One region of the Pseudoalteromonas sp. GW168-MNA-CIBAN-0100 genome, then DNA from elsewhere that is predicted to be linked to it. Evidence: predicted binding sites of a transcription regulator. Region 1 holds the regulator's gene; each other region holds the start of a gene.

Region 1 (6,196 bases):
TTTTGAAAAACCTATTTTTACTTTATATAACGAAAAGCAAAAGTGGCAAATAAATGCAGACGAAGCAACATTATACGAAGACAAACAATTAATTTTAGAAGGCAATGTGGTTGCCAAAAACTTAACCGATAACGCCATGATAGACAAAATCAATGCTGATAATATTCAGGTAGATATAAAGCTATTAACAATGCGTTCGGAGCAACCCGTTATCATCACTGGACCCAATTTAAAAATCACTGGTAAAGGCCTAGAAGCCGACTTAAAAACCGAAGTGATAAAACTAATTAACCATACGCGAACCATATATTATGACCAATAAAATATTAAAATCACTTATTATTCCTACACTTATACTAGCATTTAATAGTAGTGCTGCAGAGCAAAACACGCAACCGACTGCAAATCAAATTTCAATAAGCGCCGATAAGCAAGAAGGTCAATTAAAAGCTAATGTCGGAATTTTTGAGAAAAACGTTGAAATTATTCACGGTAACCGCCGTATCACAGCCGACCGCTTAGAAGTACATAAACGCGATGAACTTGGTGATAATAAACAATTATTAATTGCTACAGGTAGCCCTGCGCACTTTGAAGAAAAGCAATCAGATGGCACGACTATGAGCGCCAGTGCTGACGAAGTACGTTATGATGTATCTAAGCGTTTTTTAACGCTTGTTGGTAATGCACAAGTATCGCAAGCGGGACAAAAAATAAATGCTAAAAGCATTACCTACGATATAGAGCAGCAGCTAATCAGTGCCGAAAAAGATGAAAACTCAACTGACCGCGTTCACACAATTTTAGTGCCAATCGAGACTAAAAAAAGTAAAAAAAGCGACAAAGGTCAACCATGAGCACATTAAAAGCAGAGCTATTAGCAAAGAGCTATAAAGGCCGTGAAGTTGTAAAAAACGTCGGCCTTGAAGTCAAAGCTGGCAGTATTGTTGGCTTACTTGGCCCTAACGGCGCAGGTAAAACCACCACGTTTTATATGATAGTAGGACTTGTACCTAGCGACAAAGGTAAAATATCGATAGACGATAACGATATTACTCTTTTACCTATGCATAGTCGTGCTAGATTAGGCATTGGCTACTTACCGCAAGAGTCTTCAATATTCAGAAAGCTGACTGTTTATCAAAACTTAATGGCCATTTTAGAAACGCGCAAAGAGTTAAATAAACAAGCTAGAGAAGACACTCTCGATAAATTATTAGATGAATTTAGCATACAACACATTCGTGATAGCCAAGGTATGGCATTGTCAGGAGGCGAACGTCGTCGTGTTGAAATAGCACGTGCCCTGGCAGCAGATCCTAAATTTATATTACTGGATGAACCATTTGCAGGTGTTGACCCGATTTCGGTATTAGATATAAAGAAAATAATAGAACATCTTAAAAATCGTGGGATTGGTGTATTAATTACCGATCATAACGTAAGAGAAACCCTTGATGTTTGTGAAAAAGCCTACATTGTTTCTCATGGGGAGCTGATTGCATCAGGTACTCCAGAACACGTATTAAATGATAAAACAGTACGCGATGTTTACTTAGGCGAGCAATTTAGGCTGTAACATTTACGCCATGTCTTTAAGCATCTGCTAGTATTAATTATAACAACATAAAAGGATTGTTAGAGATACATGAGGCAATCACTACAGCTGCGCATGGGCCAGCAACTTACAATGACTCCACAGCTGCAACAAGCTATTCGTTTGTTGCAACTCAGTACATTGGATCTCCAGCAAGAAATACAAGAAGCTCTCGACAGCAACCCGCTATTAGAGGTTGAAGAAGCAGACTATTCAGAAGACGCTGCAGGTAAAAACGAGCAAAAAGCAGATACAGATGACATAACTGTTAGCGCATCTGCCGATGATGCTCCAAGTGAATACGAACAAGATAGTGGTGAAGCACTTGCAAAAGACACGCTAAGTGACGACATGGCTATGGATGTTAGTTGGGATGAGTACATGAGTGCCGCCCCAGCAGCATCATCGGGTCCGATGCCTGAAGACGAATCAATATACCAAGGCGCCTCTACTGAAACGCTCCATGAGTATTTAATGTGGCAGTTACAACTAACGCCATTTAGCCCTACAGACGAAGCTATTGCTATTGCGATTGTAGAAGCCGTCGATGATTCAGGTATTTTAACACTAAGCTGCGAAGAGATTTTAGAAAGCTTTAATCAAGAAAACGAAGATGATAACGAAGTCGAACTTGATGAAATTGAAGCTGTATTAAAACGCATCCAACTGTTTGATCCTGTTGGTATTGCTGCACGTAGTTTACAAGAGTGTTTGTGTATTCAGCTTAACCAGTTTGATAAAGAAACACCTTACATTAATGAAACAAAAATGATTTTAACCGAGCATATTGATTTATTAGCTGCTCGTGACTATCGTACATTAATGAAGAAAACTAAGCTCAAAGAAGAAGAGCTTAAGGAAGTAATGACATTAATACATACTCTAAGCCCTAAACCTGCAGATACTATTGTAAGAGAAGAATCTGAGTATGTTATTCCTGATGTGTCAGTTAAAAAAATTAAAGGCCGCTGGGTTGTTGAGTTAAACCCAGACAGCATGCCTAAAATTCGTGTTAATAGCCAATACGCGGCAATGTCTCGCACTGTAAAATCCAGTGGTGACAGCCAGTTTATTCGCTCGCATTTACAAGAAGCTAAATGGTTTATTAAAAGCTTAGAAAGTAGAAACGACACGCTATTAAAAGTAACAAATTGTATTGTTAAGCAACAACAAGGCTTTTTTGAACACGGTCCTGAAGCCATGAAACCAATGGTTTTAAATGATGTTGCTGAAATGGTAGAAATGCACGAATCAACAATTTCGCGCGTAACAACCCAAAAGTATATGCACACACCCCGTGGTATATTTGAGCTTAAATACTTTTTCTCAAGCCATGTAAGCACCGAAAACGGTGGTGAATGTTCATCTACAGCAATCCGTGCGCTTATCCGAAAATTAATCGCAGCAGAAAACTCAGCAAAACCATTGAGTGATAGCAAAATAGCGGATATATTGGCTGAGCAAGGAATTAAAGTAGCGAGACGTACAATCGCAAAATACCGCGAATCTCTGGCTATTCCACCGTCAAATCAACGTAAAAGTTTGATTTAAGACGCAAAAAAAGAGGGTAATGCTTATGCAACTAAACTTAACTGGTCGTCACGTAGAATTAACCGATTCACTAAGAGACTATATTAATACCAAATTTGCGAAGCTAGAAAGACACTCTGATCATATTAATAATGTTCATGTCATTCTCGATGTAGAAAAATTAAATCAAAAAGCAGAAGCCACCATACACGTAAGCGGTGCTGAGTTATTTGCCTCTACAGAACATCAAGATATGTATGCCGCCATTGACTCGTTGATCGACAAGCTCGATCGACAAGTAATTAAACACAAAGAGAAGCTTGCTCGACACTAATATGATGAAATTAAGCTCACTTATATGCCAGGACTGCAGCAAAGCTGCGGTCCTTTTTAATAGCAAAAAAAGAATTTTAGAGTTCATTAGCGAACTTGCTCACGACAAACTTCCGTATTTACCGCAACAAGATATTCTTAATGCTTTAATGAGCAGAGAAAAATTGGGTAGTACAGGTATAGGGCGTGGCATTGCCATTCCTCATGGAAGAATGAGCGGTGCAGAAGAGCCTTTGGCTTTAGTACTCGTTAGCGAAACTCCAATAAATTTTGATGCAATCGATAATCGCCCTGTTGATATTTTCGTCGCACTCATCGTACCAGATGGCGATAACCAGCAGCACTTAAAGACTCTAGCAACCATTGCTGATAAACTAAACAACAAAGATTTTTGTAAACAGTTACGCAGTGCAAAATCAGATACTGAGCTTTACCAAGTTATTGTCAATCAATCATAGTTTTATAAAGGGTGTTAAATGGAGTTAATTATCATAAGCGGCCGTTCTGGTTCTGGAAAGTCGGTTGCTTTACGCATTGTAGAAGATTTAGGTTATTATTGCGTAGATAATATTCCAGTTAACTTGCTTCCTTCATTAGTTCGCAGTGTGTCTGATAGCTACGATAAAATTGCTGTTAGCATTGATGTACGGAACATCCCTAAACAACAAGATGAATTTAACGATATTCTTGAATACTTGCCAGGCTTTGCAAACCCTACGTTATTTTATTTAGATAGCGACGATCAAACATTGATAAAACGTTTTTCTGAAACTCGTAGATTACACCCACTATCAATTGACTCGTTGCCTCTTGATTTAGCCATCAAAAAAGAAAAAGAATTACTTGATGTATTAATCACCCGCGCCGACTTTATGATAGACACGACTGATTTGAGTGTTCATCAACTCGCTGAATCTATTCGTGAAAAGATTTTAGGTAAAAAAGATAAACAACTGATTGTCACTTTTGAATCGTTTGGTTTTAAACACGGCATACCAAAAGAAGCAGATTACGTATTTGATGCACGCTTTTTACCAAATCCACATTGGGAACCTGAATTAAAACCTTTAAATGGGTTAGATCAACCCGTTAAAGATTATTTGGCCAATCACAGTATAGTGCAAAAATTCACATGGCAAATTCAAACATTTGTACAAACGTGGTTACCGCACTTAGAGCGAAATAACCGCAGTTATTTAACCATTGCCATTGGGTGTACAGGCGGACAACATCGCTCTGTATATTTAGCGCAAACTATCGGTGAAAGTTTTGCAATGACACATCCCAATGTGAAAATTCGCCATCGCGAACAAGAAAAATAATATAGCTGAATAATCACCTGTTCAGCTTAGGTAGAGTAAGTTATGCATTGTGAAGACACTTTTTTAATAAAAAACAAATTAGGATTGCATGCCAGAGCAGCCACCGTGCTTGCCCAATTGGCTGTGCAGTTTGATGCGACAATTACATTATTTCAAGATGACAAAGAAGCTGCAGGCGATAGCGTACTTGCACTAATGTTACTTGAAAGTAGCCAAGGCAAAGAAGTAAAAGTTGTATGCAAAGGCCCCGATTCTGAGCAAGCTTTACATGCTGTTGGAGAATTAATAGCACAACGTTTTAATGAACAAGAATAAACAGTTATAAAAATAATGCTCGCATTACTAATGCCCCAACTAAAACAGATATATAAAATAAATACGGTTAGTGACGCCAGTTAACTCACCTCTCCCCATAAAATAATATAAAAATTTATAAAGGACGCCAATGCCTGAAGCTTTTGAACAAGATTACCCACTACAGCAACTAAAACAGGTGACTAAGTCACTCAATAGTGGTCAATTTGTTCAAGTTAGGCGCATGCTCGCAAAAACAGCTCCTTGTGATACCGCATTATTATTAGAATCATCACCGCATAAAATTCGCCGACTCCTTTGGCAGTTGGTTGATCCTGATGTGCAAGGCGATGTTCTTGAAGAACTATCAGAAGATGTTCGTTTAGGCATTATTGCCCAAATGGAACCTAAGCACATTGCAGCCGCAACAGAAGATATGGGCCACGATGACTTAGGTGAAGTATTACGTAGTCTGCCAGACACCGTTTATAAAGACGTTGTTAGCGCGATGGACATTCAAGACCGTGAACGTGCAACACAAGCACTTTCGTATCAAGAGCGTTCTGCTGGCGCGCTAATGAACACCGATACGGTGACCATTCGCCCTGACGTTACGCTCGATGTTGTACTTAGGTATATTAGGCTACGCGGTGAGTTGCCAGAAGGTACCGATGACTTGTACGTTGTTGATAAGCATAACTGCTTTATAGGCGCTTTATCGCTAAGTACATTATTAACTAACCCGCCAGAAAAAATTGTTCGCGATTTAATGGATGAAGATTGTGAATCCATTCCAATCTCTATGGATGAAAGTGAAGTCGCGCAATTATTTGAACGTCATAATTGGATATCGGCCCCCGTAGTTGATGATAACGATCAGCTCCTTGGTCGTGTCACTATCGATGACATCGTTGACGTAATCCGCGAAGATGCTGAGCATAGTTTATTGGGCTTAGCCGGCCTTGATGATGAAGAAGATACCTTTGCGCCAGTACTAAAAAGCTCTAAAAAACGCTCAGTTTGGTTAGGTGTCAACTTACTAACTGCACTTGCAGCTGCTTTTGTAGCTAGCTTTTTTGAAGGCACTTTAGATGTTTTACCTATTTTAGCTGTACTTAAC
Region 2 (6,196 bases), on a different contig from region 1:
AAACAGAATCAATTGCCTGCGCACTATTTGGGCCAACTAAGTCATTAATTGTTTTTTCTAGGCGTTTTGCCGTTGTAAAGTCTGGGCGGTTTAAGTTGAAGGTAATGTAATCGCCTTGCATAAACGGGCTTTCTACGGTGCGTTCAACTGTTGCGCCATTGGGAATTCGTCCAACTGTAGGAGTATTAATTACGACTCTACTTCCATCAAGGCCCTCTACGCCTAGGCCTCCCACAATTAAACTACCTTGTGCAATTGCATACACGTTACCGTCTACACCCTTTAAAAAAGTTTGTAGTAAAGTACCACCACGTAAACTGCCTGCACTACCAATGGAAGAAACCGTAATATCTATTGTTTGCCCGGGCTTTCTAAATGCGGGTAATTCTGCATGCACAGCAACAGCGGCAACATTTTTAATTTTAGGACTTTGAGTTGAAGGTAGCGTAATACCAAAGCTGTTCAACATGCCTCTAAAACTTTGTTGTGTATATGAGTTTTGCTCGCCAGTGCCTGGTAAACCAACCACTAAGCCATAACCAACTAATTGGTTAGAGCGTACGCCTTCAACCATAGACACATCTTTTATGCGCTCAGCACTGGCAGTAAACTGCCAACCTAATAACACAACTAAACATAAAGCTTTAAGGCTATTCATGTTGTTACCCTCTAAAATGGAAACAGCGAACTGCTAAAGAAACGTGTAAGCCAACCAGGACTTTGCGCTTCTTGCGTTTGCCCTTTACCTGAGTATTGAATACGTGCATTAGCAATACGATTTGATTCAACCGTATTATCGGCGCTTACGTCTTGAGGGCGTACTAGCCCTTCTAAACGAATAAACTCTTCGCCGGTATTAAGCGTTAGCCATTTTTCGCCGCGTATAACTAAATTACCGTTAGGTAAAACGCGCATTACATTAACCGAAATATCGCCCACTAAGCTGTTTGATTGGTTTGATTTTGAATCGCCTGTAAACGACGAATCACTGCCAATACCAAACTGAATACTATCGCCACCTATATTTACAGGTAGACCACCTAATCCAATAACGGGGTCTAAGCTTGCGTCGGTTTCTTTGTCTGTTTCTGTTTTAGCGGCTTTTGTTGCTTGAGTAGACTCTTGCAATTTAACCGTAATTATATCGCCAGTACGTAGCGCTTTTTTATCAGAATATAAGTCGTTTGATGTATGAGTATTAAACAATGAACCTGTGGCTACCAGCGGCTCTAAAATAGGCTCGGGGTACATAGGTGCGTAGTAAGGGTCGTCCTGCACTACTTCACTATTTTGCGTAGACATACAGCCACTTAAAAATAATGTGCCCGCTGTAAATAAAATAATATTACGCATAATTCCCCCTACTCTATTAAAGCTGTTGATTGATATAACTCATCATTTCGTCAACGGCCGAAATTACTTTTGAGTTCATTTCGTAAATACGCTGAGTTTCTATTAGATTTACTAGCTCTTCAGTTACATTTACGTTTGAAGTTTCGAGTGAGCCTTGAATAATGCTACCTAACCCTTCAACACCCGGGTTACCTTGTACCGGCGCACCACTTACAGCGGTTTCGGTATAAAGATTTTGACCGATTGGCTCAAGACCCGACGGATTAATAAAGTCACTAATAGTCAGCTGACCAATGACCACGTTATCGGCTTGACCTGCAACACGCACAGATACTTCGCCGTCTTGCGAAACCGTAATTGATTGCGCATCATCAGGTACATTCATTTCTGGCTGAATAACATAACCAGCGCCCGATGTTACAATTCGGCCATCGCCATCAGTAGTAAACTGACCGTTGCGCGAGTAAGCAATATTGCCATCTGGTTGCAGTACTTCAAAAAAACCTTCACCAGAAATCATCCAATCTAGTGAGTTTTCGGTGGTCAACATGTTGCCTTGCGTAAACTCTTTTTGGTTAGCTACAACTTTAGCACCCGCACCTAGCATTAGGCCCGATGGCATTTCGGTATCTTGCGATGAACGACCACCTGGTTGATTAATATTTTGATAAAGTAAATCTTCAAATATAGCGCGGCTTTTTTTGTAACCTACAGTACTCGCATTCGCTAAGTTATTTGAGATAACCGATATATCGGTTTGTTGAGCGTCTAGCCCAGTTTTACTGATCCACAATGCTGGATTCATAATCGTGTCCTCATTTTAAAGTTAAACTATGCGTAATAACTGATCTTGACGCTCGTCAATTTCTTCAGCTGTTTTCATTAATTTCACTTGTAATTCAAATTGGCGCTGGTGGCTTATCATGTCGACCATTTCGTGAACAGGGTTCACATTTGACATTTCAAGCGAACCACTTAAAACTTTTACATTGGCAGAGGTATCTACTGTTACATTTGCTTTTGGTCTAAATAAACCATCGTTACCTTTTTCGAGCTGTGAGCTATTTGCTTCTACCACTCTAAGCGTGTCTATTTCTTCTAAAAAGTTAGCGGGGGCGCCTTGTGGTCGAACTTGAATAGCGCCATCTTGGCTAAACCCTATTTTTTCGACTGGGACGGGTAATATAACAGGTCCCCCTTCGCCAATAACTTGACGACCGTGGCTGGTTACGAGCATGCCTTGAGCTGTAACGTTTAACGTACCCACTTTTGTGTAAGCTTCATTACCGGAGGCATCTTGCACAGCAAGCCATGCGTTATCGCTCATCGCAATATCTAAGTCTCGCCCGGTTTGAACAATGCCACCCGATACCATGTTTGAACCCGGACGCTCTTGCATTGAAAATACACGTGTAGGCAAACCTTCGCCAAACGCTTGCATAGAACGCGCCTGCGCAAAGTCAGCTTTAAAACCCGTTGTATTTGCATTTGCCAAATTATTGGCTTTTAAAGCAAGCCCTTGTAGGCTTTGCTTAGCGCCAGAGGCCGCAATGTAGACCATTTTGTCCATAGTATCGACTCACATAAAAAATCTCTGAACTTATAAATGCAAAATAGGTGCCAGATTAAATTTGACGCAACATTGAGAGGTATTTAGAAGGGCTTACAAAGAGGACTTATAAAAAAGGCTGCAAAAATGCAGCCTAATATATTTAATGAGGTTTAGCTTATCGAATCTGCAAAATACTTTGCTGAATAGTTGAGTTAACTTCAAGCGCACGTGAGTTTGCTTGGTAATTACGCTGTGCAGTAATTAAGTCTACTAGTTCATTAGTAAGGTTTGTATTTGATTGCTCAAGCGCTGATGAGTTAATTCCACCAAATGTACCCGAACCAGCTTCACCCGCTACAGGTTCACCTGAATCAATACTTTGCTTCCAGCTTGTATCACCCACTTGTGATAACCCTTGTGAATTTGGAAAACGTACCATAGCCACTTGGCCTAGGAATGTTGAGTCACCATTACTGTAAGAAGCGACAATTTTACCGTCTGTGCCAATATCAATTCCGGCTAAACGACCAACTGTTGAGCCATCTTGATCGAGTGCTTTTACTTCAAAACCACTTGAATACTGAGTTGGGATACGTCCTGCCGTGTTATTTTCATCGCGCCAGTTAAGCTCAATACCAGTACCTGGGAAAGTTGCACCATTGTCTAGTAATGTTGATAAACCAGCACCAGAACCCGCTGGTAGCAGTATTTCATCAAAAGTAGTTGTATTTGTATTTGCCACACCACCTGTTGTTGATGGTAAACCACTTGAGTTAAAACCTAGGGTAGTTAGTGGTGTATAAGGTGTCGTTGTTTGTTCTCCACCAGTTGTGCCATCAACTACTTTGCCATCGAGTGTTGCGTATACTTCCCAACTGTTATCTGTACCACCTGCTGCGGCATCATCTTCTTTAGCAAAAAAGTATTGTAAAATATGTGGTTCACCTAGTGAATCATATACCGTTGTTGACGTAGATGAGTTATAAGTACCACTAGAAGCAGGGTCAAAATCTAGACCTGTTGGATCCGCCGTTGCATCTAAGTTAAACGACAAAAATACATTTTCTGTTGCGCGAGGTGAACCAGACGAATCAGGGATTTGAATTGGATCAGTTGTGCTCAAACTTACCGACGTTGTATCACCTGTAGATGAATCAACTGGGAATGCTTGTAAAAAGTTACCTTTTGCGTCAACCATAAAGTTATCTTGGTTAAGCTTAAATGCACCTGCACGTGTATATGTTAAATCTTGCGAAGATAAATCGTCGGTCATCGCAAAATAACCTTCACCAGTGATTGCTAAATCAAGTGAGTTATTTGTAAATTGTAGTGAGCCTTGATGAAACTGCTGCGCAACCATGGTTGTTTGCACACCGTCACCATTTTTAGTCTTACCAGAGCTAAATACTGATGAAGCGTAAACATCGGCAAACTCAGCGCGTGACTCTTTAAAACCTGTGGTATTAACGTTTGCAATATTATTTGCCGTTACGTCTAAATCTTTTTGCGCGGCAGCAAGGCCGGTTAATGCAATATTGAAGCTCATAATTCACCTCTAACCTGTTAGTCTGTGGCCTGCTAGCAGGCGAAAAATACTAAAATTTATTACGCGATTTCTGCTACATCTGTCAGCCTAACCGCACCTTCTTTAGTGTTAATAATAATGCCACTTGAGCCATTAATATTAACGCTTTCAATGTTCTTGAATGTAGCAATGGGCAAGCTTGAAAATTCGCCGTCAGTACTTCCTTCGGCGGTTACTGAGTATTCACCTTCAGGTAAACGCTCACCGGCTTCATTTTTGCCATCCCACGCAAAACGTACTGCACCTGCTGATTGAGAACCCATATCAATAGTTCTTACTAGCTGACCTGATGCATCTGTCACTTTAATTTTTAAGTTATCAACGGCTTCTTCTGCCACTGCAGAGCCTCTGGCATCACCCGTTTCATTTAAATCCAGGGTGTTTGACTCAAGTAAAGCTTGCTTGCCAACAAGTGTTGATGCTTGCAATGCTGAATTTGATGTCATAGAAGACGCTAAGCTATCAAAATTTGAATTTAAATCGCTGATGCCTTGCGCCATTGTGAAACTAGTCATTTGAGCAATCATTTGATCGTTATCCGCAGGGTTACTGGGATCTTGAAACGATAATTGCTGAGTTAACAAAGAGAAAAAGTCTTCTTGTGTTAACGCATCACTCTCATTATCACTGGTCGCTACTTGCGATTCTTGCCAGCGTATAGAGTCTAAATAGGATGAAGATGTACTAATATCGTTACTCATAACCTACCCTCGGTTACCGCTGCCCTAGCAACAGTGTTTTACTTAGCATTTGCTTTGCTGCATCAGCAACTTGCACGTTTGTTTGGTAAGAACGAGAGGCAGAAATCATATTTGCCATCTCCTCTACAACATTGACGTTGGGTTTATAGATATAGCCATTTTCATCCGCACTTGGATGGTTTGGGTTATATTCAATTTGTAATGGTGCATTACTTTCAACAATGCCCAAAACTTTCACACCAACTGCGGAGCCCTGTTGGTTACTTACTGATGCTGAAGCCTTTGTTAGTTCAGCCGCAAATACAGGTTGGCGCGCTCGGTACGTTTTGTCTTGAGATGAACTAATGGTATTAGCATTAGAAATATTACTAGCTGTAGTATTTAAGCGAACGTTTTGTGCGCTCATACCCGAACCTGCAATATCGAAAACATTATATAAACTCATAATTTTTATCCTTGACTACCGAGAGCTTTATTCAGGCCTTTAAATTTGCCGCTTAAAAATTGCAAGCTGGCCTGATACTCCATAGCATTCTGTGTATACAAGTTTCGTTCCACTTGTATATCAACCGAGTTACCATCACCTGTATCTGATTGATTTGGCAAACGAAATGATTCTGAACTTCCCATACTATGAGTACCTCCACCAATGTGTTTATCATTAGTTCTTACCATAGTATTGCCGCTTTGCTGGGTTGACCTTGCCGCTTTTAATGCAGAGGCAAAATCAATATCTTTTGCTTTATAGCCAGGCGTATCAGCGTTAGCTATATTAGTTGCAATTAATTCAGCTCGCTGTGAACGGATCAACATGGCTTGCGGATGCACACCTAATGCTTTATCAAAACTGATAGCCATAACCTTCTCCAAAAAATTGACTTACCCATGAATAAAGCAAAAAATAAGCCATTAATATTAGGAAGTGTTATATTTTTATAAGACTATGTATCTAAATAGAAAAACGACGCTAGGTGCGTCGTTTTAGGGAAGGGAGTTAGCTTAATT
Region 3 (6,196 bases), on a different contig from region 1:
GAGCGAAGCGAAACCCAACGCAAAAAAATCCCACCAACAAACACTGATACTTTGCATTATGGCTGTTTCAGCTCTCTCTTTCTCTTCTCATTCCCTTCTCCTTGTGCAAAAGATCTTTAAGTAAATTATTCACAAAGAGGTTAAGAGGCGCTGCGCTTTTAGAGGTAAATATATTATGAAATTTCATCTCAAAATAGTAGTCATATAATTTCGAGCTAAATACTTTCAACTGACGACCTATAGCTAACAGCTCTTATTTTCATCCACAAAAAAGCCGCTGTATTTTTCAATACAGCGGCTTTTAAAATCATTATTCTAAATTAATAGATTATGACTTAGGTCCACGACCTGCACGTTTACGTTCGTTTTCTGTAAGGTAACGCTTACGAATACGAATGTTTAGTGGAGTTACTTCAACTAGCTCGTCATCATCGATGAACTCAAGCGCTTGCTCAAGTGAGTAGTTAAGGTGTGGAGAAAGCGTTTGCGCTTCATCAGTACCAGATGCACGTACGTTAGTTAACTGCTTGCCTTTAAGGGCGTTAACTGTAAGGTCGTTATCACGGTTATGAATACCGATAACCATACCTTCGTATACTTCAACACCGTGACCGATGAATAAACGGCCGCGTTCTTGTAAGTTGAATAATGCGTTAGTAAGTGCTTTACCAGTTGCGTTTGCAATCATTACGCCGTTCTTACGAACACCGATGTCGCCACCTTTGTGAGGACCGTAATGATCGAACGTATGGTACATAAGACCAGAACCCGAAGTAAGCGTCATGAAATCAGTTTGGAAACCAATTAAACCACGGCTAGGGATCATGAAATCTAAACGCATACGGCCTTTGCCATCTGGAGTCATGTTAGTAAGCTCACCTTTACGTAGGCCAACTTGTTCCATAACAGAACCCTGATGCTCGTCTTGACAGTCAATAGTAACTGTTTCAAACGGTTCTTCTAGAACGCCATCTACAGTACGTAAGATAACTTCTGGACGAGAAACTGAAAGCTCGTAACCTTCACGACGCATGTTCTCGATTAAGATACCTAGGTGTAATTCACCACGACCAGAAACACGGAAGCTATCTGGGCTACCAGTATCTTCAACGCGAAGTGCTACGTTGTGTACTAATTCTTTGTCTAAACGTTCACGGATATTACGTGACGTTACAAACTTACCTTCTTTACCACAGAAAGGTGAGTTATTTACAGAGAATGTCATTGTTACAGTTGGCTCATCAACACTTAATGGTGGTAATGCTTCAACGTTTCCTGGGAAACAAACTGTATCAGAAATCTTAAGCTCACCAATACCTGTTACAGTTACGATGTTACCAGCGTAAGCTCTGTCAGTTTCGATACGTTCAAGACCTAGGTAGCTTTGTACTGCGCCAATTTTACCATTACGTGTAGTGCCATCAGCACTGATAATAGTAACTTGTTGGTTAGGAGCAACAGAACCACGTTTAATACGACCAATACCAACTACACCAACATAAGAGTTGTAATCTAGTTGAGAAATTTGCATTTGGAAGTCACCTTCAGGATCTGCATCCGGTGGTGATACTTCGTCAACGATCATCTTGAACATAGGTTCCATGTTGTCTGATGGCTCGTCTAAATCTAGTGTTGCCCAGCCGTTGATAGCTGAAGCGTAGATTACTTTAAAGTCTAACTGTTCGTCAGTTGCGCCAAGGTTGTCGAATAAATCAAAGATTTGATCCATAACCCAATCAGGACGTGAACCTGGCTTATCAATTTTATTGATAACTACGATTGGCTTTAAGCCTTGCGCGAATGCCTTTTGCGTAACGAAACGCGTTTGTGGCATTGGACCTTCTTGAGCATCAACAAGTAATAATACTGAGTCAGCCATCGAAAGTACGCGTTCAACTTCACCACCGAAATCGGCGTGTCCCGGAGTATCTACGATATTGATATGGTAGTCGTTCCAAGAGATGGCTGTGTTTTTAGCCAAAATGGTAATACCACGTTCTTTCTCAATGTCGTTTGAGTCCATCACGCGCTCTTCGTTACCGCCGCGTGTTTCTAATGTACCTGATTGCTCAAGTAGTTTGTCAACCAGAGTTGTTTTACCGTGGTCAACGTGCGCGATAATCGCTATATTTCTTAACTTTTCGATGCTCATATATTTACTCAGAGAAATTAAATTCTCAATGATCCTGCAAGATCTACGCACTCATCCACGCTTTCGCGAGATGTCCCAGCATAGGATTTAAAAGGGCGCATATTATCCCTCATTAATGACATGGATGAAAGTTTATCCAATACATATTTTAAAACTTTCTCAATACTTTTACTAAGTATCTGTTTTATATATGACAATTATATGAATTAAATTTCAATATTTTTTTGAAAAACAGTCTTTTTGACTATTTTTCTGATCTTTTTGTTACTCTTTTGCATTTAGGTTATGCTAATTTCAGCTGATTAAATTAACAACAAATTACGCTCTGTAAATTTTGCACTAAAATGGAATATTTACGCACCAACATGGTGCGTTTATATATTCCATTTTGATGCAATGATATTTTTTTAATTTATAAACAGCCAGTTACAATAATGGCACAAAATCAGCTTAGTAAATACCAAAGCAATTATGCAGCAATAACAAAACCCAATAGTTGGAGGACACATGTCACAATCGGTTTTAGATTTTATTAAAGAAAATGACGTCAAGTTCATTGATTTACGCTTTACTGACACTAAGGGTAAAGAGCAACATGTATCGATTCCTCATCACCAAGTTGATGAAGATTTTTTCGAAGACGGTAAAATGTTCGACGGTTCTTCAATTGCAGGCTGGAAAGGCATAAACGAATCAGACATGGTATTAATGCCAGTTCCTGAGTCAATCAAACTAGACCCTTTCACTGAAGAAGCGACATTAATTTTACGTTGTGACGTAGTAGAGCCTTCTACACTACAAGGCTATGAGCGCGACCCGCGTTCTGTTGCTAAGCGTGCTGAAGATTACATGCGTTCTACAGGCATTGCAGACACTGTTTTATTTGGCCCTGAGCCAGAATTTTTCGTATTTGACGATGTTAAATACAAATCAGATATGTCTGGTTCTATGTACAAAATTGATTCTAAGCAAGCTGCTTGGAACTCAGATAAAGAATATGCAGATGGCAACACTGGTCATCGTCCAGGTGTTAAAGGCGGTTACTTCCCAGTTGCTCCAGTTGATGACTTCCAAGATTGGCGTTCAGCTACGTGTCTAGTTCTAGAAGAAATGGGCCAAGTAGTAGAAGCACATCACCACGAAGTAGCAACAGCAGGTCAAAACGAAATCGCTACTCGCTTTAATACAATGGTATTAAAAGCGGATGAAATTCAAGAAATGAAATATGTTATCCATAACATGGCTCACTTATACGGTAAAACAGCAACGTTTATGCCTAAGCCAGTTGTTGGTGATAACGGTTCTGGTATGCATTGTCACCAGTCACTTGCTAAAGATGGTGTAAACCTTTTTGCTGGTGATAAGTACGGCGGTCTTTCTGAAGATGCACTTTACTACATTGGCGGCATCATCAAGCATGCTAAAGCAATTAACGCTTTTGCAAATGCGTCTACTAACTCGTACAAACGTTTAGTACCAGGTTTTGAAGCACCAGTTATGCTTGCATACTCTGCACGTAACCGTTCTGCATCAATCCGTATCCCAGTGGTTCCATCTGAAAAAGGTCGTCGTATTGAAGTACGCTTCCCGGATCCAACTGCTAACCCATACCTTGCTTTCTCAGCAATGCTTATGGCTGGCCTTGATGGTATCAAAAACAAGATCCATCCTGGCGATGCTATGGATAAAGATTTATACGACTTACCAGCTGAAGAAGCAGCAGAAATTCCAACTGTTGCAGCATCACTTGACGAAGCACTATCTGCACTTAGCGCAGACCGTGAATTCTTAACTCAAGGTGGCGTATTCACTGATGACTTAATCGATGCTTACATCGAACTTAAGTCTAAAGAAGTTGAAAAGCTTAACATGACAACTCATCCAGTTGAGTTTGAAATGTACTACAGCTGTTAATTAAGCTGTAAAAAATATGTGTGTTCTCAAGCCCGCTTTGCGGGCTTTTTTAATGGTAAAATTAGTCAATCTCCACTAAAGTTAAGTTACCGATAAAAATGCAGGGCTGCAGAGTGAATAACAAGATTTTATTACTATTAATTACTTTAGGATTAAGTAATTATGGTTATGCCGGTGAAACAAAAATATACGCTTGGAAAGATAAAAATGGCGTATTAGTGTTCTCAGACACCCCTCATAAAGGGGCCCAAGAGGTAAAACTCACCAGCCAAGATCTTAATATGCCTGCAACAAATACTGACATTTTTGACGAGCAACCTCAGCCTCAACAAGCGGCCTTTAGTATTGCTATTTCCTCACCTGATCATAACCAGACTATTCGTGAAAATACCGGCACTGTTTATGTAACTAGCCGAATAAAACCACGCTTTGAAACGGGTTTTACTATACAACTTTTTATTGATGGTAAAGCACACGGCCCAGCCAGTGACAGCTCAACCTTTGCAATTAGAGATGTAGAACGTGGTCAGCACACACTACAATTAAAGCTTTTTAATAGTAAAAACCAAGTTATTGCTACAAGCGAACCCTGCATATTTTTTATGCACCGAAAAGGGCTAAACCTAGGTAACTAAATTGGGGCATTACTAAACGTGCAGCAGTGTATTTAACCATATAACTTGCTTGCAAACATCCACGCACTAAAATGGTGCAGCTATGATTAATAATAAAAACTTTAGCCCTGAGCTACTCGATGCCATTTGGCAAAATCAAACAACCGCTATCATGCTACTTGATAAAAACTTCACCGTTGTATATGCCAACACCAGTACCAGCGAGCTGCTTGGCCTTGGTAATAAGCGCTTGTTAGAACAACCGTTTGATAGCCTTTTTAACTACCATTCAATCGATTTACAGCGTATAGAACAATACTCATTAGTTGAAGGCGTAGATTGCCAGCAGCATAGAGCTGACGTGGTTTTTAGCGATTCTCGCCATGCAAAAGTAGCCGTAAGTACACGACAAATTAAGTTTAATGGCTCGCTTTATATTTTATTTGAGTGGCGCCAAACCGATGACGAAATTAAGCACGACCAAGCGTCTAATCAAATGCATCAATATCAAGCTGCCCGAAACCTAATTAGAGGCTTAGCTCACGAAATTAAAAATCCTTTAGGTGGAATTCGCGGAGCGGCGCAGTTATTGCAGTATGAGGTTGATCAACAAGAAAGAGATCAATGTGCTGAGCTCATCATTGAGCAAGCCGACCGATTACGCGAACTAGTAGATAGGCTTTTGGGACCCAATCAACTTCCGCAAAAATCGTATGGCAATATACATCAATCACTTGAATCAGTTGCAAGGCTAAGTACGTTAGATAATTGTTCTAACATTAGCTTAGTTAAAGATTACGACCCAAGTATTCCTGATGTATACATTGATCAAGGCAAAATTCAGCAAGTGGTATTAAACATTGTTCGAAATGCCCAACAGGCGCTTGTAGATGGCGGTGAAATAACAATAAAAACCCGCATTAATCATCAGCATCGTCGCCCAGGTAAAGCACCTAAAAAAGCCTTGTTGATCCAAATATCTGATAACGGACCAGGTATTGATCCCAGTGTACGCGAAACACTGTTCTACCCTATGATCACCAATAAAGAAGGTGGCTCTGGGTTAGGACTCTCAATAGCGCAAACACTGATAGATCAACATGATGGCTATATAGAATGTGATAGCTGGCCTGGACATACTGAATTTAATATCTATCTGCCCTTTGCAGATTAATGTTTGGAGTTTGCATGAAAACAGTTTGGCTTGTAGATGATGATGCTTCTATTCGATTTGTACTTGAAAAAGCACTAACCCGTGCAGGGTTTAACACAGAGAGCTTTGCTAATGCGCAAGATGTACTAAGCGCCCTAAAGTTTAGCCAACCTACTGTTTTAGTTTCTGACGTACGAATGCCTGGTATGGATGGTATGGCGTTGCTTGAACTTATTGCAGAGCAAAACCCTGGGCTGCCGGTTATTATAATGACTGCGCACTCAGATTTAGACTCAGCTGTAAATGCATTCCAAAAAGGTGCTTTTGAATACCTCGCTAAGCCGTTTGATTTAAACGAAGCAG

The links. The regulator sigma-54, encoded in region 1, starts transcription at its own class of promoters, with help from an activator protein. The targets are predictions, from matches to a motif close to GTTGGCACGNNNNTNGNNT.
Region 2: a site for sigma-54 is predicted at 2,960-2,978, ahead of AAEY62_RS11220 (flagellar basal body rod protein FlgF). Genes of this name have one in related genera too.
Region 3: a site for sigma-54 is predicted at 2,586-2,604, ahead of glnA (glutamate--ammonia ligase). Genes of this name have one in related genera too.

What each region holds. Positions count from the first base shown of each region.
Region 1 covers NZ_JBEOOL010000005.1:15,019-21,214, reverse strand. Annotated here, with positions in the region: gene lptC (LPS export ABC transporter periplasmic protein LptC) at 1-322, shown strand, start outside; gene lptA (lipopolysaccharide transport periplasmic protein LptA) at 312-857, shown strand; gene lptB (LPS export ABC transporter ATP-binding protein) at 854-1,579, shown strand; gene AAEY62_RS03970 (RNA polymerase factor sigma-54) at 1,649-3,148, shown strand; gene hpf (ribosome hibernation promoting factor) at 3,174-3,461, shown strand; gene ptsN (PTS IIA-like nitrogen regulatory protein PtsN) at 3,466-3,918, shown strand; gene rapZ (RNase adapter RapZ) at 3,937-4,782, shown strand; gene AAEY62_RS03950 (HPr family phosphocarrier protein) at 4,825-5,097, shown strand; gene mgtE (magnesium transporter) at 5,228-6,196, shown strand, end outside.
Region 2 covers NZ_JBEOOL010000016.1:17,875-24,070, reverse strand. Annotated here, with positions in the region: gene AAEY62_RS11235 (flagellar basal body P-ring protein FlgI) at 1-658, opposite strand, end outside; gene flgH (flagellar basal body L-ring protein FlgH) at 670-1,353, opposite strand; gene flgG (flagellar basal-body rod protein FlgG) at 1,370-2,158, opposite strand; gene AAEY62_RS11220 (flagellar basal body rod protein FlgF) at 2,180-2,923, opposite strand; gene flgE (flagellar hook protein FlgE) at 3,081-4,451, opposite strand; gene AAEY62_RS11210 (flagellar hook assembly protein FlgD) at 4,511-5,191, opposite strand; gene flgC (flagellar basal body rod protein FlgC) at 5,205-5,636, opposite strand; gene flgB (flagellar basal body rod protein FlgB) at 5,642-6,049, opposite strand; gene AAEY62_RS11195 (CheR family methyltransferase) at 6,195-6,196, opposite strand, start outside.
Region 3 covers NZ_JBEOOL010000008.1:78,570-84,765, forward strand. Annotated here, with positions in the region: gene typA (translational GTPase TypA) at 329-2,152, opposite strand; gene glnA (glutamate--ammonia ligase) at 2,660-4,066, shown strand; gene AAEY62_RS06710 (DUF4124 domain-containing protein) at 4,180-4,701, shown strand; gene glnL (nitrogen regulation protein NR(II)) at 4,784-5,854, shown strand; gene ntrC (nitrogen regulation protein NR(I)) at 5,869-6,196, shown strand, end outside.